Regions from separate parts of the Bacillus sp. OTU530 genome, predicted to be linked through region 1. Evidence: riboswitches for the same ligand, from Rfam matches in the RefSeq annotation. Region 1 holds a riboswitch; each other region holds the start of a gene.
What was found. Region 1 has a riboswitch for thiamine pyrophosphate ahead of tenA (thiaminase II). Riboswitches for the same ligand answer to the same signal wherever they lie in the genome.
Positions count from the first base shown of each region.

Region 1 (7,591 bases):
TGTGAAAATGATAGCTTTCCATTTGAAATGACGTGAAGCTCCCGTTTCATCTGCTGCTAACCTCTACTTTAACAAATTTTCATATAATTCTTCTGGAGCAACTTCCTTCTGTGCCATTCCCTTTTCCTTCAGCCACTTGCTTTGCTCTTCCCATGATTTTGAGGTTTGTGATAAAAACGGCTCATCCTTTGCTTCCATTTTGTCTAACAAAATACCCATACTTTCTTTTTCCACTGCAGGAATAAGCGGGGAGCTTGCTTTTTCTTCATGCTTTAATAAAATGTTCAAAGCCTCGTCTGGATTTTTCTTCATAAATTCATATCCTTTTTGTGCACCGCGAAGAAAAGCCTGCAATGTTGCTTTGTCCGTCTTAATCGTTTTCTCTCCTGCTACAAATACAAGCTCATAGTAATTTGGGACACCGTAATCGGCAGGGTTGAAATAAGCTGGCTCATAACCTTTATCTCGCAGCACCGGAACCTCATGATTGATATAAGCACCTGTTACCGCGTCTGTTTTCTTTGTAATTAGAGCTGGAACAAGATCGAACCCAACATCAACAATGTTTACTTTATTTGGATCCCCACCGTCTGCTTTCACCATTGATTTTACATATTCCTTACTAAGCTCCGTACCTGGAAAACCAACTGTCTTTCCTTCCAAGTCCTTCGGAGACGCAATACCTGAATCCTTCAAGGAAACAACACGATTTAAAGGGGAACGCACAACCGCCCCAATGGATTTCACTGGAATCCCTTCATTCGCCTTTGCAATAATAACATCTGGTTGATAGTAAAGACCTACTGTCACTTTTCCAGCAGCGGCCAATGTAAGTGGATCTGTTGGATTAGATGGAAATTGTACTTTTACATTAATGCCCTCTTCCTTGAAATATCCTTTTTCGATCGCTGCATAAATGAAGCTATGCACCGCGTTTGGGTACCAATCAAGCATGAGTGTTACTTCTTTTGTTTCTTTCTTTCCCGTTTTTTCAGCGTTTTCTGTTCCTTTTGAACAGCCTGCCATTGCTGTTACAAACAAGGCAGCAACGAGTAAACGAATAAACCACTTCATAAGTCTTTCCTCCAGCTGATGAATTTCTTTTCTAGTAGCGATACAATAACTACAAATAAAATTGCTAATAAAGATAACAGAAAAATAGGAGCGAATACGCCAGCCCCGTCTAGCTGCGTCATCATTCTTTTACTAAAGTAACCAAGTCCTGCCTGTGCTCCAAGCCATTCTCCAATCGCCGCTCCAATTACGCTCATCGGCACTGCGACCTTAAGCGCTGAAAAAAAGTATGGCAGCGATGCGGGGATGCGCAGTTTTAGGAAAATATCCCGTTTGCTTGCCCCATATGTGAATAGCAGCTCTTCCCATTCTTTCTTCGTAGATCGAAAGCCATCGTACGTATTTACCGCAATTGGAAAAAAGGTAATTAAAACTGTGACAACAACCTTACTCCAGATGGAATAGCCGAACCAAAGCACAAATAACGGTGCCAGAGCAGTAGTCGGAATCGTTTGCGATGCAACGAGCAGCGGATAAAATGCCTTCTCAGCAAATGAACTGACACTCATCATAATAGCAAGTCCCACCCCGAGCACGATAGAAATTACAAGACCGATTAAAACGACAAGAAGCGTAGCTGGAAGATGAACTGTAAATAAAATGTCCCGCAAATCCCATATTTTCTGCACAATCGCACTTGGAGATGGCAAGATATACATTTCATTTACAATCCGTGCCCCAACTTCCCAGCCAGTTAGAAGGATAATAGCAACGATAAGGGCCGGTAAGTAAGAAAACTGTTTCATACCGGCACCTTCCCTTTTAACATGCCAATAAGCTCGTCTTTGAGTTCCAGCAGTTCAGGTCTTGCCAAATCACGGCGTGTTCTCTCTTTTCCAAGAGGAACAGGCAACTCGGTAAGGAAGCAAATAGGCTGCTCTGTCACAACAAGCACGCGATTAGACAAAAACAAAGCTTCCTCTACGTCATGGGTAATAAACACGATGGTTTTCTCCCATTTCCTCCATTGATCATATAGCCATTCCTGCATATTTACCTTTGTAATTGCATCAAGCGCACTGAACGGTTCATCCAGCAGAAGCACATCCGCCCCGGTTAAGAAAGTGCGCAAAAAGGACACACGCTGACGCATTCCTCCAGACAAGTCCTTTGGACGCTTCCTCTCATAGCCACCTAGTCCGAAAATAGGAAGATACTCTCGCACCTTTGCATATGCTTCTCTTCGCTTCATTCCACGGCACTCTAACGGGAGAGCAGCATTTTCTTCAATTGTCCGCCACGGCAGCAGCAAATCCTGCTGCGGCATATAACCAACGGCCCCGTCTCTCGGCTGGATGCTTTCCCCATTTATCATGACCTTCCCTTGCTGTACTTTCTCAAGTCCGGTAACAAGGCGTAAAATAGTACTTTTCCCAGAGCCGCTCGGCCCAACTAAACTGACAAATTCTCCTTTTTGAATCGTAAGATCCAACTCTTCCAAAACATTTTTCCCATCCTCCGGATAAGAGAACGAAACGTTATGAAATTGTAGAACACTGCTCATCGAAACTCCACGTCTCCTTGCGGTAAGCCATATCCCAGAATAAATATTCAAAACGGCTTGTTGTCATAAAAATCTCTTCTAGATGTGCCAATTCCTTCTCTGACTTTCCTTCCGCCAGTTCATTCATTAACTCAATAACCCATATGCAAAGTTCCGCATACTCCTCTGAGCTATAGCCTCGAATCCATTCTCCATAAAACTCATGCTCGCTCGCACCCGGAACATTATTGAGACGTTTTCCAATCTCCCAATAGCTCCACATGCACGGTAAAAGGGAAGCCACAAGCTCAGCCAGCGTCCCGCTTTGTGATACGGACAGCATGTAGTTCGTATAAGCAAGATTCATGGATGCTGGCTTTGCTTGTTCCATTTCCTCTATCGAAATCCCAAGACGCTTTGCATATTCCTTATGGATGTTCATCTCACCGTTTAATATGCCATCAATTTGCCGAGCGAATTTGCTCATTACTTGCAAATCTTTTGCTTTCACAACACCTAGAGCATATACCTTTGCATATTCGATTAGGTACAAATAGTCTTGTATAATATAAAATTGAAACTTATCTAATTCCAGCTCTCCATTTCCAATCCCCTTTACAAATGGATGCTGATGACTTTTCTCCCAAATAGGCTGTACATTTTGAAATAATCTATCACAAAATTTCACTCTTGTTCCTCCTTCAGATGCCGAATTGAAACTTAATAAGGAAAACTCGTCGATTGGCGAGCCCTGCTTTTGGGCGAAGACAGAGGCGTAGTTGCATTATACTTTATTCCTAAAATTTCTCACTACGTCGAATTGTCTTCTAACTGGAAATTTATACTTTCCTACAGTGTAAAAAAACCGCTTCTACCAAGAAGCGGCCACATACAATCATTTAGAATGGTTGCTGCTTGCCACTTCCTTACGCTGGAATTATCCAGGTCAAGTAATAAGGGTTAAGGTTCCCCTTTCTCAGCGTCGCTAGCACCCCCAGTGGAAATATAACATATATCAAAAAGCCCGATTTCCAGCTAAGGGGAAATCGGGCTAATACGTTCATCATCCGTTTTCGCTTTCCTACGCTGGAATTATCCAGATCAGGTAAAAGGGTAAAAGACTATCGGTCTTACTCTCAGCCGGCCATACCAGCTCCCCTAGCACAATTTATTATTAACAGTGTTAAGTATATCACTGGGTTACACAATGCAGCAAGAGGTTTACCAGAAATTTTAAAAATGCAGAACCTAAATACTCCTCTATTTTGTAAAAAAAATATCCAAACTTACCTTTTTTTCTTTACTATACAAAAATATGGAAAAACATTGGGAATTTATGCTTTCTTAAGAGGCAAAATAGACCGCTGCCATAATGCTCAGTTCTACTGAGTGTATGGTAGCGGTCCATTATATAAGATAACCCAAACAGATACTTCTACTATTCGAGCTACCTCATATTTTTCTTATTCATGATGCTCTGAAATTTCACCCAATGCGTAGCCAGCTTGATCATCTGCATATTTTTCAATCGCTAAATCTCCGAGTGAGAGCATCCCTACTAACTGCCCATTCTCTACAACTGGAAGACGGCGAATTTGATGGCGGGCCATTAATTCGCTCGCCTTTTCAACTGGATCTGACGGAGATACACTAACAATGTCCGTTGTCATTACCTCTGTAATCTTGTTAGAACCAGGGTTCTTATCGGCAATGCCGCGAACTACTAGATCACGGTCAGTAACAATCCCGACTAAGCGATTGTTTTCTACAATTGGGATAATCCCAATATCCTCTTGCTTCATTTTTAAAGCTGCCTCATACACATTATCCACTGGAGTACAGCATGAAAGATCTGTACTCATTAACTCTCTTACTGTTGTCATCGCAATCCCTCCTTGCAACCATTATTGTAACCAACTTCACTGCCTTCATGTATTTATCGAGCAGGAAGAAGGTGGAGGATGCTTCCAGATTTCTCAGTAAGAGACGTTGTATGATACGTCCCCTTCACCCAGTCCTTCATTTGATCATGATACCACTCACTCTGAATATGACCAGACTGACCAGGAGCAACAATATGATAGCCTGTTGTTATATCGTGTAGATCTATCGCAAAATACGACGATACTCCACGATCAGCAAGACCTTCGGCATTAAAGCTGATGGATTGCACCGTATCGCCGCTTCCTCCAATAGGAATAGGCGTTTCCGGATTAAATAAATAGTTGTAAGGCTCTATATAGGACAATGGGTGGGTAAAAACAAGCCGGTGAAAATCACCCCATCGCCAATCTTTTACACTTGCCCCTTGGCTCTCCACAATACTTTGTACCGCCCCAGCTAAGGATTTCTTTAGTACCTTATCCAAGCCGCCTTGTTCTTGTATCCATGGTCCAGGCTGACCATTATGTGCTTCTCGAAGCAGTTGATCAATAACTTGTTCCTTTCCCTCAAACAATCTCTGCATATCCTCTGAAATATCCTTTTTAAATAAAACATCTCCAATCTCTTGCATCCACGTATGGAATAAAAGTGGCGCCGCTAAGTTTCGGTCATCTGTAAAGTCCCACTTTTTCAAAAGAGAAATTGCTTCCTGCTCTTGCTTTGTTAGTTCATCCTCTTTTATATGCTGCAGCAAAATAGGAACAAGTGAGCGTGCCTTAAGATTCAATTGGTCCATCTGCAGCTTTTTCATGTCCTCAACTGTAATGGCATTTTTTTGTTGCAGCACTTCCTGAATACGAGAAGATTGGTAGGATTGTATTCCTGTGCTGTCTATATGATATGGGTAAGATTGGTCAGCCATCTGATTAGTGGCAGCTGTAATAAATCCTTCTTGTGGATTCACAATAGTTGGAAGCTCCTCCCAAGGAATATAACCAGTCCATTCATATTCATCATTCCACCCAGGCACAGGCAAGAGACTATCCCCTTTTTTTCGAATCGGAATTTTGCCATTCATTCGATACGCAATGGTCCCATCCTTTGCAGCGAATACAAAATTTTGTGCTGGCGCCTGGAAATATGTAAGTGCTTCCTTGAAGGAGTTCCAATCCCTTGCACTATTTATACGAATGATTGCTTCAAGCTCTGTAGATGGCTCAGATGCTGTCCATTTGAGAGCCAATGCAGTTTCCGTATTCTCACTTCCTGAAATAATTGGTCCATGTCTTGTAATGACTGTTTTCGAATCCACTGCCGGTTTATCCTTTACACGGATCGCATCCGTAATAACCTGTGCCTTCTCCCACGTATCGTTATGTAAAAATTCATATGGATTATTTGGATTTCGCTTTTCTATATATAAATCCTGATCATCAGCATCGGCATTCGTAATTCCCCATGCAATAAACTCATTATGGCCGACAACAATGCCTGGTATGCCTGCCATTACTTCTCCGCTTACATTTAGCTCGGGAGACTGCAAATGTGTTTCATACCAAGGGGACGGAGTTGAAAGAGACGCTGATAAACTGTTAGCTAAAATCGGTTTTCCGGACTTTGTCTTACTTCCGCTGACAACCCAATTGCTTCCATTTAGTTCATTCAACACTACTTTCTCTGGAAGCAGCTTTGATAAATCTAAATGTGATTGTTTGACTGCACCTATAATTTCAGATGCGTCCGTTGGGGATGCTGGAAACAAGTCAAGTGCCTTTTCTTCTGATACAGTATTTAATAAATATTGGCGAAATGCCAGACTCTTCCAATGCCCTCCTAAATCAAAGGCCATTGATTTTCCAATTGTTAAAGAATCGACTGGTGTCCATGGCATTGCTTCATAACCAAGCAATGTAAATTCAAGCGGCCATTTATTTGCCTTTCGCACCTCATCTATGTATAAATTCACACCATCCGCATACCACTTTAACGCCTGCTTCGCTTCATTTGAATATAGATTATAGGATGCTTCAGCCGCTCTTCGCAAACCAAGTGCTAAAAAAAAATGGTCTTGTTCTATTGTTTTTTCACCCATTACTTCACTTAATTCACCAGATGCCTGCCGGCGGCTCAAATCCATTTGAAATAATCTATCCTGTGCTGTTACATACCCTTGTGACACATATAAATCGTGCAAGTTTTTCGCTTCAATATGCGGTACTCCTTGTTGATCTCGTGTGACCGTTACCGAATCCTGCAATCCCCTTAAAGAGATTTTCCCCTTAATAACGGGCGAGCTTCTTTTTATGTATAATGTTCCACCTGCATAAGCAACTGTAAGGAGCAATAGAATAGAGACCATGAATATAGTGAGAAATCGAACCCATTTTCTTTTTATTGGCTGCTGCTGCGTGACTGTATCTTGCATGCTTCCCACACACTCCTTTATGAGATTGGAAAAGCTTTATTGAGTAATAAGCTTGAAATACATTACCTAATTTATCCTTATTAACTCAACTTTCCCTAGTACTTCTTCTCCATCCCTCTGAACCTCCAACCTGGCTGTCCATACCAATTCCATTATATGTATCTGTCTCAAAGAAAATCTTATATAAAATATTCTTTTTTTTCCTTTATTTCTCCTTTTCCAAATAAAGGAAAATAACCTCTATCTTCGCCCTGCCCCCCGGCGAAGACAGAGGCGTAGTTACACTTATACTTTGTTCCTAAAATTTCTCACTACGTCGAATTGTCTTTCTGCTAGAAATTTATGCTTCTTAAAATGCAAAAAAATCCAGCAATATTTGCTGGATTTTTTAATGACCCGTACGGGATTCGAACCCGTGTTACCGCCGTGAAAGGGCGGTGTCTTAACCGCTTGACCAACGGGCCGTATGGCTCCGCAAGTAGGATTCGAACCTACGACCTATCGGTTAACAGCCGATTGCTCTACCGCTGAGCTATTGCGGAATAATCAAAATATAAACTTATTCAAAATATATGATGGGCCTAAATGGACTCGAACCATCGACCTCACGCTTATCAGGCGTGCGCTCTAACCAGCTGAGCTATAGGCCCATTTTGGCAGGGGCAGTAGGAATCGAACCCACACTGGAGGTTTTGGAGACCTCAGTTCTACCTTTAAACTATGCC
Region 1 covers NZ_JASATP010000066.1:192-7,782, reverse strand. Annotated here, with positions in the region: gene tenI (thiazole tautomerase TenI) at 1-50, opposite strand, end outside; gene AAHB12_RS27900 (ABC transporter substrate-binding protein) at 64-1,074, opposite strand; gene AAHB12_RS27895 (ABC transporter permease) at 1,071-1,820, opposite strand; gene AAHB12_RS27890 (ABC transporter ATP-binding protein) at 1,817-2,578, opposite strand; gene tenA (thiaminase II) at 2,553-3,245, opposite strand; TPP riboswitch at 3,464-3,563, opposite strand; TPP riboswitch at 3,619-3,727, opposite strand; gene AAHB12_RS27880 (CBS domain-containing protein) at 4,021-4,440, opposite strand; gene AAHB12_RS27875 (penicillin acylase family protein) at 4,494-6,866, opposite strand; tRNA gene AAHB12_RS27870 (tRNA-Glu) at 7,259-7,330, opposite strand; tRNA gene AAHB12_RS27865 (tRNA-Asn) at 7,334-7,408, opposite strand; tRNA gene AAHB12_RS27860 (tRNA-Ile) at 7,443-7,516, opposite strand; tRNA gene AAHB12_RS27855 (tRNA-Trp) at 7,521-7,591, opposite strand, start outside.

Region 2 (7,591 bases), on a different contig from region 1:
GTTTGATCAGATTGATAAACTGATTATTCCAATTACCATTCCTATTGCTGCGGCCGGACTCATGCTGGTTCTATCACTTGTGAAGCATTTTAAGAATAAAACATTTATAAAACATACATTAATTTATCGTATGCTTTATAAGCTGTTTAAATTTGTTGGAGATGTATATAATAGCGGAAGCGTTGGCGTGAAGACGGTATTACTCGTAATCGGATATCCTATATTAGTTGCTTTAACGTTTTTTATGTTTCCAGTCACCCTTGGCGTAGCTGCTTGGTTTGCCCTAAAAAAAATCAGGACATTTAATACGATCAAGGAAGGTGTGGAGAGAGTAAAGGATGGAGATATTCATCATAGTATAAATGTTAATGGAACAGGCGAATTTGCAGGCCTTGCTGCGGATATAAATAGCATCACTGATGGCTTGAAAAAGGCCGTTAATAACGAACTAAAAAGCGAGCGGATGAAAACGGAGCTGATTACCAATGTATCACATGATATAAGAACACCTTTGACCTCTATTATCACCTATGTTGACTTATTAAAAAAGGAAAAGGATCCTTCAAAGGTAGAAGAATATATCGAGGTACTGGATCAAAAATCTAAAAGGCTAAAAATCCTAACAGATGACTTATTTGAGGCAGCAAAGGCCTCCAGCGGGAATATACCAATACATCTTGAGCAGATCGATATCATATCTTTAATTACTCAGGGACTAGGGGAAGTTAATGACAAAATTGAAGCCTTAGATTTAGACTTTAAGCTAAATTACCCTAAGGATAAGGTATATATTATGGCCGATGGAAAATTATTGTGGAGATCTATAGAAAACCTGTTATCTAATATATTCAAATATACCCTAAAACAATCAAGGGTCTATATAGATATTGAAGATTTAGGGAATGAAGTACTTCTCACCTTCAAAAATATTTCAGCCTATGAGCTGAATATCTCAGCAGACGAATTAATGGAGCGTTTTAAAAGAGGCGATGAATCGAGGTTAAGTCAAGGCAGCGGATTAGGGTTATCTATTGCGAAAAGCCTGATTGATATACAAAGAGGAAAATTTTCTATACAAATAGATGGAGATTTATTTAAAGCCATGATTTCTTTACCCAAGTATAAAAATCTTAATGAGTAATTGGTACTGACTTTAAAAAAGGCTTGACTGTCTTTAATGTTGTGATATGGTTAATGTCAGAATGAAAAATAAATAGCAAGCATCTCTATCCACTAGGGGAGCCCATTGAAGGGCTGAGATCAAAGTGACCTTTGAGACCCTAGAACCTGATCTGGGTAACACCAGCGTAGGAAAGTGGGAGTGACGGACCATTGTATTTTCATTTTGGTTATTAAAATGAATTCCAAACCACTTTCTTTACGCATGTAAAAAAGTGGTTTTTTTATTTTACACTGTAAGAAAGTATAAATTTCTAGCTGGAAGATAAGTCGACGTAGTCAGAAATTTTAGGAATACAGTATAAGTAGGGCTATGCCTCTGTCTTCGCCCAAGGACAGGGCTCGCCAATCGGCGAGTTTTCTTTACACTGTAAGAAAGTATAAATTTCCAGCTAGAAGGTCATTCGGCGTAGTCGGAAATTTTAGGAATACAGTGTAAGTGCAACTACGCCTCTGTCTTCGCCCAAAGGCAGGGCTCGCCAATCGGCGAGTTTTCTTTAAAGGGTTTTATGTTGCATTTTCATCTATTTAACACCTTAGGAGGGATTAACATGTCATTTTCTCAGTTGTTGCGCAAAGAAGCAAATTCTATTTGGGAAGCGAGTTTTCATCATCCGTTTGTGACAAAGTTAGGAGAAGGAAGTTTAGATTTAAGGTGCTTCCGTTATTATGTTCTGCAAGATTCCTATTATTTAAGCCATTTTGCTAAAGTGCAGGCATTAGGGGCAGCGAAAGCAGTTGATCTACAAACGACGGGACGCATGGCACATCATGCACAAAATACATATCAGGCGGAGCTTTCTTTACATCGGAATTTTTCTGAAAAGTTAGGGATTACGGAAAAAGACAAAGATACCTTTGTTCCTGCACCGACTGCTTATGCGTATACATCTCACTTGTATCGTGCCGCATATGAAGGTCACTTAGGGGATATTATCGCAGCAATCTTGCCGTGCTATTGGCTTTATTATGAAATTGGCGAGCATTTGAAGGAATCGAAGCCGGAGGAGCCTATTTATCAAGAATGGATTGCCGCTTATGGTTCTGACTGGTTCCGTACTTTAGTAGAAGAACAAATCGCCAGACTAGATGCCATTGCTGAAACTGTGACAGAATCGGACAAAGAACGAATGAAACAACATTTTATTATTAGCAGTCAATATGAATACTCGTTTTGGGAGATGGCTTATACATTGGAAGATTGGCCAGTGAATGAAAAGGAGAAACAACGTGGTTTCAATGAGGGCTTATCCATATAACAAAGGACAGCTTCCCTTGCGACGTGCATATCGATTTCCATGCTTTGAATTATTTTCTCCGTTCCAATGCGAGTGTTTTCTAATTTAAGGAAAAACAAAAAGAAGTAATGTCTTTATTCAGCTGGGTAAAGGATATTACTTCTTTTTACATTTACTGCAAATAAATCATTTTGACCTATAGCATCTTATAGTTTCCTTGTACATGATTATAAATATTTCCGATTGATGTTGTTGAAAAATTTTAGAGGGAAAGAATGAGGGCTTGTGTTAATATAGATTGATGGTAGGATAGGTGGTTTGTCCGCTTTAGTGTGTTTATTTATATATTTTAATGGATCGTGTACAGTTTGATTGAACAATGTCTTACAGGATAAAATTAACTATAACAGATAGGAGCATTGAATACATGTCCAATTTACCAAATTGCCCAAAATGTAATTCAGAATATACTTATGAAGACGGAAGCCTTTTTGTTTGCCCAGAATGTGCTCATGAATGGAGTTTAGAATTAGAGGCTGAAGCTAATGAGGATACAAAAGTCATCAAAGATGCGAATGGAAATATCTTAAATGATGGTGATTCTGTAACAGTAATCAAAGATCTGAAAGTAAAAGGAACTTCATTAGTCGTAAAAATAGGTACAAAAGTAAAGAATATACGTTTGATTGATGGAGATCATGATATTGATTGTAAAATTGATGGTTTTGGCGCGATGAAATTAAAATCTGAATTCGTGAAGAAGATATAGATATAATTATAGTGCAGCAGAACTGCAGAAGTTTCTCGTATTTATTAATTTAAGAACTGTTTTGCTCAGGACAATATGATTAAATTAAATTTTTGGGAAGTGTGTTTATAGTATGAATACGCCAGATGAATCTACAAGAGCTCATGTTAATTTGGAAGAACCGGATCAATCCTCCCTTTCTCTAGACATTCATTCAATTTTATCTAGTTTAGATGAAATGGGGGAATCACGTTTGCCACAACGTGCTTATCTAGCGACACGCCATGCCATACGACAACTTCAGCTCCCCCCAGGAAAAACAGTATTGGAGAGGGAAATGGCTGAAATCTTGGGCATGAGCAGAACGCCTGTTCGCGAGGCCCTCGTACGTTTAGAGATGGAGGGATGGGTACGTCTTATACCGCGTCGTGGGTTTGTTGTGGCACCCATTGTTGCGGATGATCTCCAACAAATTTATGAGGTAGTGGAAGCGCTTGATGGTATTGCTGGCAGCCTAGCTACCAAGCGCGCCACCTCTGAAGAATTAGATCAACTCGATCGTTTAATTGAGGAACAAGAAAAAGCACTAGAATTAGGAGATCTACTGGCATGGACTACTCTTGATGAGCAATTTCATCAATTCATTGTCGACTTGGCCCAAAACCCACGACTAAGAGGGATTATGGATAGTCAATCTGATCAACTATATCGTGCCAGATTATATACAATTAAGCTTCGACCTAGACCAACACAATCTATCATGGATCACAAGGCCATTGTTACTGTTATGCGAACAGGTGAACCGGAAGCTGCACGTATCATGTTACAATCCCATCGTTATAGAGCGCGCAAAGAAATTTTAGAGGTTATCCGATCTCTAGAAGTGAACCATAATAGAGAGTCTCTTTCTTAGGTAAGATAATACATCTTTTATAAAAGAAAAGGGCTGTAGAGATTTCTTAGAAATCTCTACAGCCCTTTTTGTGCTATGCTATTTTGTTGAAAATATTACTAACCAGATAGGAACAATAAGTAAGCTCTGTCCCCCGGCCAGCACTCCAGCTCAAAGACAAGATAAGTGCCAAAAAGATTTAAAACAGGATATTATTTAATATCAGAAATTCTATTTAAATAAATTTAATTTCTTGCTCGTTCTATCAATTGTAGTAATTCACCATTAGGTCCATAAAATAAAATCATAAGACCGCCTTCAAGTGTTGAGTTTGGTTGATTCGATAAAAATTTAATTCCCTTTTTTTCATAATAGCTAATGGCTTGATTAATATCCTCTACTGCAAAAGCAAGGTGGTTAACGATCCCACTTTTGTTATACTCACCTATAGGATCAATATCTCGAATGAACTCAATTTCCATGCTAGGCTGATCCTCCAGATATAAAAATGCCATCTCTCTTGTGTTAGAGGATCCTCGAAGGCGAACTTTAAATCCAAACATGTCTGAGTAGTATTGAATAGCATGATCCATATTGGCAACAATGATAGCGGTATGTTCCATTTTTTTAATCATTTAGCTTCCTACTTTCATCATAAATAACAAATTTACATAAGAGTTTTCGCGCCAATACTGAGTTTCCCTTATTGCTGGAAAATATGAAAGAAAGACTAACCAATACAATAGGCCAGCCTTTCTTATCCTCTGGAATTTTCATTATGCCTGCACTTTTAATAGAGGTTGTTCTTCCTCTTTTAATTCGGGGGGTAATTCGATCCGCTCTATTTTGTTCACAACGAAGATGTAACATAATGCTCCGACCAACAGGACTCCACCAATAAAAAATAATGCTGCATTAAAGGAATGCGTTGCACTCAAAATATATCCAACAATGATAGGAACCACGATACCGGCTATGTTACCTGACGTATTAAAGATTCCACCACTCAAACCAATGATTTCTTTTGGAGACATATCGCCAACTAGAGTCCAAGTTGCACCAGCCATCCCTTTAGCGAAAAAGGCGACTGACATGATAAGCATAATGAGTGCTGCTGATGATGTATAATTGGCTAGGACGATAATACTTGAAAGCAAGAATCCGATGATAATCGGAGTTTTACGTGCTGTGGTGAGGGATTTCCCACGCTTTAACAGAAAATCGGATAGGTATCCGCCAACAAGCCCTCCAATAAAGGCCCCGGCATAAGGGAGCGACGCCATAAAGCCAACCTTAAGCATGGACATATGTTTTTCTTGTACAAGGTACGTAGGGAACCAGGTAAGGAAGAACCAAAGCATCGTATTCAGGCAAAATTGCGCAATATAGATTCCAATCATTTGTCGGTTGGTCAACAGCAGTTTGGCATGAGCCCATCTGATTTTAATTGGTTTATCCCCTGTATTCGCCAAGCCGCCGCCTGCATTAATATAGTCAATTTCAGCTTGGTTCGCTCTCGGATGCTTGTTTGGTTCTTGAACGAACTTAAACCAAAAGAGCCCCACCACAATTCCAGCAAACCCTGCCACATAGAAAACCATCTGCCATCCATGAGTCTGCAAAAGCCAAGCCATTACCGGAGTGAACAGTGCGACTCCAAAATATTGAGCAGAATTATAGATGGATACTGCCTTACCACGCTCATGCTGAGGAAACCACATAGCGGTCAATCTACTGTTACCCGGAAACGACGGTGCTTCTGCGATCCCTACAATGAATCTTAATACGAATAACATCACTAAACCGTCAACCCATCCTTGAAAGAATGTAAACAATGACCAGATGATTAAGCCTATACCATAAACTATGCGCGCACCAAATCGGTCCAGCATCCATCCCCCTGGGATTTGCATAAAGGCATAGGCCCAGTTGAATGCAGAAAAGGCGATTCCAATTGACACTGCATCCAAATGAAGGTCTTTGGTCATTACAGGGGCAACAACACTAAGTGCTGAACGGTCAATATAGTTGATCGCGGTAGTGATAAACAAAATGGTTAAAATTAAATAACGTACATTGGTTTTTTTAGTAACCGTTTTTGAATCTTGCGTAAGAGCATTCATAAACTTCCCCCCTAAAATTTCTCCCTAAAAGATACCAACTCAAACGTATTATCGATTATTATTCTTGGTTACACTGGTTATTTTCCCTCTTTTGCAAGTGCGGGCACTATCAAAAGCATAACAAATAATCTGTTCACAAATCTAAATTCAGTAAAGGTCACGGATTAGATGAAAACTTCTTATCCTGATCTAGATTCGGAAACTTCCCACCATCAAACCTTAAATATTCTACTTTAATCCTTTTGTATATTAAAATTTAATTAACAAATCTATAATTGGATATTTTACCTAGACGATCTATTAGGCAGCCTCCCCTTATACCACCTCTTTATCTATTACCATCTCACGGGATAGTTGCTATACGAAAGATACGTTTATTAGACATTTTTGTTAACCTCCCTGTATTGAATATGTGTTTATTTTTTTATGAAAACCCTTACAACGATTATCACTTAATGTATACATTAATGTCAATGCTTTTATTTTGAATTTATCTAGTTGTATATAAAATCAGACACCGAATATAAGATTAAATCAATAAATAAAAGGAATTATCTGATAATGATCATTTTGAAAAATAAATTAGATTTCACTTCAATGCATACGTTAATGCATGTGATTGGGTCGGCATTATGTGAATGCCCAAAAGGGGTTGAATAGATCTCTCAAATCAACATTTATTAATGAACTACATCTCTGAGAGATATGACATCAATAATTGGATATTGAGGTCTTGCCCATTCATTCCAGACAAAATCAATCTTTTCAAAATAGGTGAATCCCCACTTGCGGATCCAATAGTACAAACAATTTGAATTTTTCTTATCTTCATCACCTATTTCTATCCTTTGTTGATTCATGCTCTTTTAGAATTCATTACTTTAATTTCGTGATAGTGTATACATTAAATTAAAAAACGTTATTAAAGATTATGTTCGTTTTAAATTTAAAGAATATAGGATGCATCTGATGAAAACGCCTTAAATAAAAGGTTTCATACAATGTGTAGCCAAATTATTTATTCCTCGATCAGTTTTTTAGAATGGCAATCATATTAAATTTTAACATAGGCTATTGACGTTAACGTATACATTGAGTAATAATGGACGTACAAGCTATTCACATCATTACTTAACTAACCGATTAAGGAACTAAACTAAAAAATAAATAATAAGGAGAGTTATTATGGAGAAATTGGTGGAAATCAAGAAAATAGAGAAAATACAGCAGATAGAAAAGATGACTGAGCAGATGTCAAAGTTTATATCCCTTGTCAGCTACAAGCTCCCTGACGATGTGGAAAATAAACTGAAAGAGCTGAGTGAAGGGGAAAATAATCCTCTTGCAAAAATCATCTACAAAACCATGTTTGATAACCAGAAGTTGGCTTATGAGTTAAAAAGACCTTCAT
Region 2 covers NZ_JASATP010000035.1:2,839-10,429, reverse strand. Annotated here, with positions in the region: gene AAHB12_RS21410 (sensor histidine kinase) at 1-1,141, shown strand, start outside; TPP riboswitch at 1,226-1,331, shown strand; gene tenA (thiaminase II) at 1,731-2,438, shown strand; gene AAHB12_RS21400 (zinc ribbon domain-containing protein YjdM) at 2,845-3,186, shown strand; gene AAHB12_RS21395 (GntR family transcriptional regulator) at 3,299-4,078, shown strand; gene AAHB12_RS21390 (VOC family protein) at 4,303-4,692, opposite strand; gene AAHB12_RS21385 (MFS transporter) at 4,834-6,180, opposite strand; gene ttdA (L(+)-tartrate dehydratase subunit alpha) at 7,366-7,591, shown strand, end outside.
Region 2: it holds a riboswitch for thiamine pyrophosphate, as region 1 does, so the genes downstream of both, tenA (thiaminase II) here and tenA (thiaminase II) in region 1, are expected to answer to the same signal.

Region 3 (7,591 bases), on a different contig from region 1:
GTTTTTAACATCTCAACAGATTGATCAAAGTATTCGATATCTTTTAAACCCCAGCCAATTTTTGTTTCTGGCGTAGTTTTATAATCTAATTCGTTGAAGTAACGGTCATATCCTAATGCCGGATACATCATGTTACGGTTCCAGAACGTTGCATTATTCGCATGAAATACTGCTGTATAGTAGCCTTGCTGACGCAATATTTCTGGTGTTGCTACAAATTCATTATTTGAATGCGTAAAGTATACAGCACCGCGATCTAATGGATAAAGGGAGTTATCAATTAAAAACTCTGCATCGGACGTTTTACCCTGACCCGTTTGGTGGAAGAAGTTTTCAAAATAATAGCTCTCCTTCATAAATTGGTTCAGGAATGGAGTAACCTCCTGTCCATTTACCTTTGCCCCAAGTAAGAAGGATTGTGTTGATTCAAGAGATACTATAATTACATTCTTTCCTTTTGCACTGCCGAATAATGCGGGATCCGAATGTACAGCATTTGCTTTCACATAGTTTTCTGTTTCCTGAAGCTTGCTGCCATCAGCGAAAGCTTTTTGTGAGCTTGATCTAGCTTGTAAGCCTAAATCATATACCTGATGCACATATAATCCTAAGTTTTTGACAAGCATAACACGGTCGAAGGAACGCGTTAGCAATTCGGGACGCTCCATTTCAGCAAGTCCAAGATTCACTAAGAATACTGCAGCTGTTACAAGAAAATACAATGCTTTAAATGGACGGCTCAATCGTTCGACACGTACAGAGCTGCGTGCCTTCCTAGCTATGTATAATAGGAAGAAAATATCTGCAAACATTAATAAAATTTTGTAGTTGAATAATTCCTTTATACTAGAACCAAGGCTTCCGAAGTTGGACGTTTGCATTAAAACAGGCAGTGTCACAAAGTCATTAAAGAAGCCGTAAAACATTACGTTTCCAATTAAAATAACTGTTAAAAGGAAGTCCATAAAGATTGCCATATAGTTGCGCCTTTTGCCTGTCAGAAACAGTGATAAGCCAACTAGCAGCAAGGACGATGCAAGCGGACTAATAAACAAAATAAACTCCTGCATCGGTGACTCTAATTTTAGGTCAAAGCTTACACGAGTGACGATATAGGTTTTGAGCCATATGAACAGAGCAGCTAATAAAGTAAATTTGGCGTTTTGGAATTGTGCTTTCAGGGATTCCTTCATTCACCCTCACCCTTTCTCTTTCTCACCTTACATAGCCTTTTATACAAAAAGAAAAAAGGAGTTCCGCAATGGAGTCGCATTGTGTATCTTTTCACGGAGGCATAAGCATGCTCAATGTAAAGTGGGCAATTACGTTCCTATTGCGTCATTCCCGGTTTTTCCTAATTTATATGGGATATGGGAATTTTATCAAATGTCATTTTTGTATTATACTATAAACATGGTTGTTTAGAAACTATATAATAGGTTGAAAATTTTTACAAATGATTTACATCAATCACACAAAACTTTATCACTACGTTTATATGCTCGTCAACAATTAAATATAACATGCTTATTTAGTTTGGTGCTGAGAAGGAATGTTTACAATTACAGCGGATTGATGGGTAATTTTGAGGAAAATCATACTGCTCCATATAATACAAAGTATGGGGAATGAGATTGGAGGTTTTTAAGATGGAACAAAAATTTTCTGTAGAAGCATTTTGGGATAAGACGAAGGGGGCTGCAAAGAAGGCTGGTCATTTCGTGGTGTATACGGGCTTGCTTTTGTTTTATGTCCTGCAGCGGCCAGATGTTCCAAAGCGGGTAAAGTTCACAATTGTTGGAGCGTTGGCTTATTTCATTGCACCTGTTGATGCGATTCCAGATATCATGGCCGGTCTTGGGTATACGGATGATCTAGGTGTATTGAGCGCGGCGCTGCTGCAATCTGCCGAGTATGTTGATGAGGAAGTGAAGCAAAAGGCGAAGGCTAAGCTTGCGCAATGGTTTGGCTCAGATGCCGACACTTCCCAGATTGATCGTAAAATAGAAGAAGCAAGCGAAGAAAAGTAAGCTTGCCAGTAGATAGGTGAGGGGAAATTTAGATGCCATCAGGAAGAACACATACAAGATTCAATTTATTAAGTCTGCCCGTTGTTATTTGTTTGCTCATTTCATACGGGATGACGAGCTGGGGTTTTTTACTGTGGTTTGCGGGAGGATTTGTGTTTGGCACATACTTTTTGACGCCGGATTTAGATACTGTAAGTTCAGCGTATCGAAATTGGGGACCGCTGCGCATCATTTGGCGCCCATATCGAGCTGTCATGCCGCACCGATCCTTCCTCACACATACAATTGTGCTTGGAGATTTGATCCGGCTACTGTATTTATTTGTGATTTTTCTTCCGTTTCTATACATATTAAATGTGCAAATATTAGACGGTGCACTACCAGGGCTTGTCCGTGCGCATAAGCCGGTGCTTGGTGCGGCGGTGCTGGGGATTTTCACGACAAGCGCTCTTCATATTATACTTGATACATTGAATACAAAACGGAAACGGATGTTTCGATCAAAGAGAAGCAGACGATAAGTGGATCTTATTGCAAGGAAAGGCTGCTTTTATAATAATAGGAAAGAAGCGCCTTGCGTCGGGGAGAACACACAGAAAGCTTCCATAAAGCAGCTACTAAGCTGCGCGCTTTACATGCGGGATGTTTTGCTGCGGAAGCAAGGGAAGGACGTGTCCACTGTCCCCGTTCAGAAAATATATTCAGAAAATGCTTTATCTTTCCACTACTTTCTGTATAATAAGGATATAAATTAAATTTATAAGTGATACTAGGGGTGCCTCGTATGTGAGGCTGAGAGGGAAGCGCGATATGCTTCTTAACCCTTTGGACCTGATCTGGCTCGTACCAGCGTGGGGAAGTTTTTAGACGTGTTGCATCATGTACATATGCTGCTTACGCCAGGTCCTGTTTTGCTATAAGGATCTGGCGTTTTTTGTTTTATACATGTTAGCCTGCAGTCTGCCAGTAGCCGACTGTGAGAGCTTTCGTATGCACGTTGCGCTGGCGCGTTTTACTGATGTCCTTGTCACATAAAGAAAAGGGGAAAGGTATTATGTCGCAAACAGACTCAATTAAGCAATTGGAGCTAAAAACAAGTCTTCCAGGAAGTGAAAAGGTATTTGTACAGGGATCACGTCCCGATGTACAGGTACCGATGCGTGAAATCGCATTAAGTCCAACAAACGAAGTGGAAAATGAGCCGGTTCGGGTCTATGACACAAGCGGTCCATATACAGCATGTGATTATGAAGTAAATGTAGAAAAAGGGATTCCAGCGCCGCGCTATGCATGGGTTGTTGAACGTGGAGATGTAGAAGAGTATGACGGCCGGGAAATTAAGCCTGAGGATAATGGCTACAAGGACATAGACAAAGCGTCTATATTCCCAGGATTAAGCCGGAAGCCGCTTCGTGCGAAGCCAGGACAGAATGTTACCCAAATGCACTATGCTCGAAAAGGGATCATTACGCCTGAAATGGAGTTTGTTGCCATTCGTGAAGGTGTAACGCCTGACTTCGTGAGACAGGAAATTGCTGAGGGACGCGCGATTCTTCCTGCTAACATCAACCATCCAGAATTGGAGCCAATGATCATTGGCCGTAATTTCCACGTGAAGGTAAATGCCAATATTGGAAACTCTGCGGTTAGTTCCTCCATTGTGGAAGAGGTTGAAAAGATGACATGGGCAACTCGTTGGGGAGCCGATACGATTATGGACCTTTCCACAGGAAAGAATATTCATACAACACGTGAATGGATTATGCGTAATTCACCTGTTCCAGTCGGCACAGTTCCATTGTATCAAGCGCTTGAGAAGGTAAATGGAATTGCGGAAAATCTAACATGGGAGATTTACCGTGATACGCTCATCGAGCAGGCGGAGCAGGGTGTAGATTACTTTACAATCCATGCTGGTGTGCTGCTTCGATATATTCCGATGACAGCAAAGCGTGTAACAGGTATCGTTTCACGAGGCGGCTCGATTATGGCGCAGTGGTGTTTATATCATCATCAGGAAAACTTCTTATATACACATTTTGAAGAGATTTGCGAGATTATGAAGCAGTACGATATCTCCTTCTCACTAGGAGATGGACTGCGTCCAGGCTCTATTGCTGATGCAAATGATGAAGCGCAATTTTCTGAATTACAGACGCTTGGTGAACTAACAACGATTGCTTGGAAGCATGATATCCAGGTTATGATTGAAGGTCCTGGACATGTGCCAATGCATTTGATTAAAGAAAATATCGACAAGGAAATTGAAATCTGTCACGGGGCGCCATTCTATACGCTTGGTCCGTTAACGACGGATATTGCGCCAGGATACGACCACATTACCTCAGCGATCGGCGCGGCAATGATCGGCTGGTTTGGTACATCTATGCTTTGCTACGTGACGCCGAAGGAGCATCTTGGCCTACCGAATAAAAACGATGTACGTGAGGGTGTAATTGCCTATAAGATTGCGGCTCATGCAGCGGATCTTGCAAAGGGCCATCCGCGCGCGCAGCAGCGTGACGATGCATTGTCTAAGGCGCGCTTTGAATTCCGTTGGCGCGATCAATTCCATCTGGCGCTTGATCCTGAACGTGCGATGGAATATCATGATGAAACCCTTCCGGCAGAAGGCGCAAAAACAGCTCATTTCTGTTCGATGTGTGGACCGAAGTTCTGCAGCATGAGAATTTCGCACGACATCCGTCAATATGCGGAGGAAAAAGGGCTGAATGAAACAAGTGCGATAGAAGAAGGTATGAAGGAAAAAGCGCAGGAGTTTAAGGAACAAGGCTCTGAGTTATATAAGTAAGAAAAGCAATTTCTGTAATAATCTGTACTTAGCCGCGGCTGGCGTTGTCTGTCTATTGGCGGGCGGGAATCAGTGATAGCGGCGAGATAGGAAAGCTCCTCTGTATTCACAGTGGAGCTTATTCCTTTTTATCGCCCGCAAAGGTGCGGTCTTTCAAAAATAAATTCCAAAACATAATAAATCCTGGAAGTAAAATGGCGATGCCGACAGCGTACAAAATCAGCAGGGAGTAGAAGGTTGTCTTTTGGGTAAAGCTCGTATACATCGTAACGTCAGGGAAAATGATGTATGGCAGATGCGCCTTTCCGTAGGCATAGCTTGCAAAGGCGTATTGGGCAACGACAGAGAGAACCGCAACACGGGGCCAGCCGAGTTCTTTGTACCCCTTGTTGCTCCACCAAAGCGCTGCATACCCAATAACAAACAGACCAAGCGAGACTGCAAACCAAAGAATCTCGTCCGCTAAATTCGATAGCAGCCAGCGGGCATTGCCTTGGATTGAGACCGAGACGAGCGCAATCACTGCACTCAGGAGAGTAGCCGGTCCGAGAATAATTGCGTTTATTCTGTATATGCGGTACGCCCCCTCATCGCCGCGTTCACGAGAGAAGTCTGCTAAAAAGAGTGCGGATAAAAACAATGCAGATGTTAATCCGAACAGCATATAGCTGTATACAGACGGACTGCTTAGCAGCTGCTTATACATAAGCGTTTCCTTTCCGCCGATCATTTTCACAAAGGATCCTTCCGTAACTGGCAGGACAGTGATAAGCAGTGCCGGGACGAGCAGCCCGGTGATGCCTGCAGTGAAACGCAGCTGCTTTTCACTGCTTGGAAAGGAATGGGAAAATACCATGAACGAACTGCGTACAGCGATTAAAGCAAGAATTAAGGTAACCGGAACGAACATAGCAGTAGCTAATGAATAAGCTGCATTTGGGAAAAAGCCGATAAAGGCAACGACGACAAAGACAAGAAATGTATTCGTCAATTCCCAGGTAGGAGATAAATATCGGTTCGCGATATCGCCAGCAGTCGAGTTGCGTTTCATATAGATCATCGACCAAAAGCCCGTTCCAAAGTCAATGGAGCCAAGAATACTGTAAGCAAAAACAAGCGCCCATAAAATGAGAATCGCAATGCTTTCTTCATGCATTTGACTTACCCCCATATGCCTTAAGATCCCGATTCAGCGGATTCCGTCTAAAGAAGGTGCGAAGCACAATTACTGTTAACACTCCTAAAAATGCGTATAAGCAAATAAACACGAAGAATAGCGGTCCCACGTAGTCTGCCTGTGTCGCTGCCTCAGTTGTTCGTTGGAATTGATAAATCGTCCAAGGCTGACGGCCGCTGCAGCTGAAAATCCAGCCTGTTTCAATTCCGATAAAAGCAAGAGGACCAAGTGCGACAATTGCCCACAGGAGCCAGCTCGGAAACTGTGCGTTTCGTTTTTTAGCAATCAAATACCAATATGCGAGCGCGATTGCTGCAATGGCAAGCTGCAGCATACCGGCAAATACCATTAGGTTAAAAAATAAATGCGTATATGCAGGCGGCCAAGTTTCACGCGGAAACTCTTCTAATCCCTTCACAACGGTAGACGGCTTCCAATCGGCCAAAATACTGAGCGCCCAAGGAATCTCAAGACCGTATTTAACCTCTTGCGTATCCGGGTCAACGATGCCGCCGATGGTAAGAGGTGCGTGCGAGGTTGTTTCAAATAACCCCTCGGCTGCCGCCAGTTTTTCCGGCGAGTGTTCATATAGATTAATCGCAGATTCGTGACCGGACATTCCCATAATAAGACCAGAGATGAGCGTAACGATTAAAGCAAGCATCAGCCCTTTTTTATGATAGGCAATTTCATGAGCGGTTTGATTCCGCTTTAGCAGCTTGTAGCCGGCAATTGCAGCGATAACAGCACCGCCTGATAGATAGGCCGTGATGACAACGTGAAACGAACCGCTAAAGAAGCTCGGATTAAAGAAGGCTTCCCATGGATTTACATTGAAAATGGTACCGTCCTCACGCATAGAGAAGCCAGCCGGTGTGTTCATCCATGTATTTGCCGCTGTGATTAACACGGCGGAGGCGGTTGCCCCAAGCATAACAAAAAAAACAGAAAGCAGGCGCATAAATGGTGATAATTTATCCGCTGCATATACATAAATAGACATAAATAGCGCTTCTAAAAAGAAGGCGAAAATCTCAATTTGAAAGGGTACAGAAATGACTTGCCCAACAATTTTGACAAAGCCGGGCCAAAGCAGGGCAAGCTGAACGCCAACAATCGTACCAGTTGGAATTGCGACTCCAAGCAAAATAGCAAACGCCTTCGTCCAGCGCTTCGCCATTACTGCGTAATCGGGGTCTTTTTTCCACTGGTATAGAACCTCCATAAGTAAAATCATAAGCGAAAGACCAATTCCAAGTGTCGCGAAAATAATGTGGAATGCTAATGATGTTCCAAAAAATGACCGCGACAAAGTGACTGTATCCATTTTTGTTATCTCCTTCACCTTTTTCCAGTATTTTCTTACAGAAAGGGTGGATTTATACAATGATTCTACAAAATCTTATCTATATTGACAGATTTTGAAATTTTGCTATCATAATGTTACGATTGCTAGAAAAAATATTATATTGTTCCTTCTCGTATTTTTACTTTGCAATTAAGGGCAATTTATATTATGATACGAACATAAGTTCTTTTTTGCGCGTGGTGAGAAACTAGGAGGTAATTTTC
Region 3 covers NZ_JASATP010000015.1:4,144-11,734, forward strand. Annotated here, with positions in the region: gene AAHB12_RS12980 (LTA synthase family protein) at 1-1,193, opposite strand, end outside; gene AAHB12_RS12985 (YkvA family protein) at 1,650-2,030, shown strand; gene AAHB12_RS12990 (metal-binding protein) at 2,063-2,551, shown strand; TPP riboswitch at 2,792-2,905, shown strand; gene thiC (phosphomethylpyrimidine synthase ThiC) at 3,085-4,842, shown strand; gene AAHB12_RS13000 (cytochrome d ubiquinol oxidase subunit II) at 4,961-5,998, opposite strand; gene AAHB12_RS13005 (cytochrome ubiquinol oxidase subunit I) at 5,991-7,346, opposite strand.
Region 3: it holds a riboswitch for thiamine pyrophosphate, as region 1 does, so the genes downstream of both, thiC (phosphomethylpyrimidine synthase ThiC) here and tenA (thiaminase II) in region 1, are expected to answer to the same signal.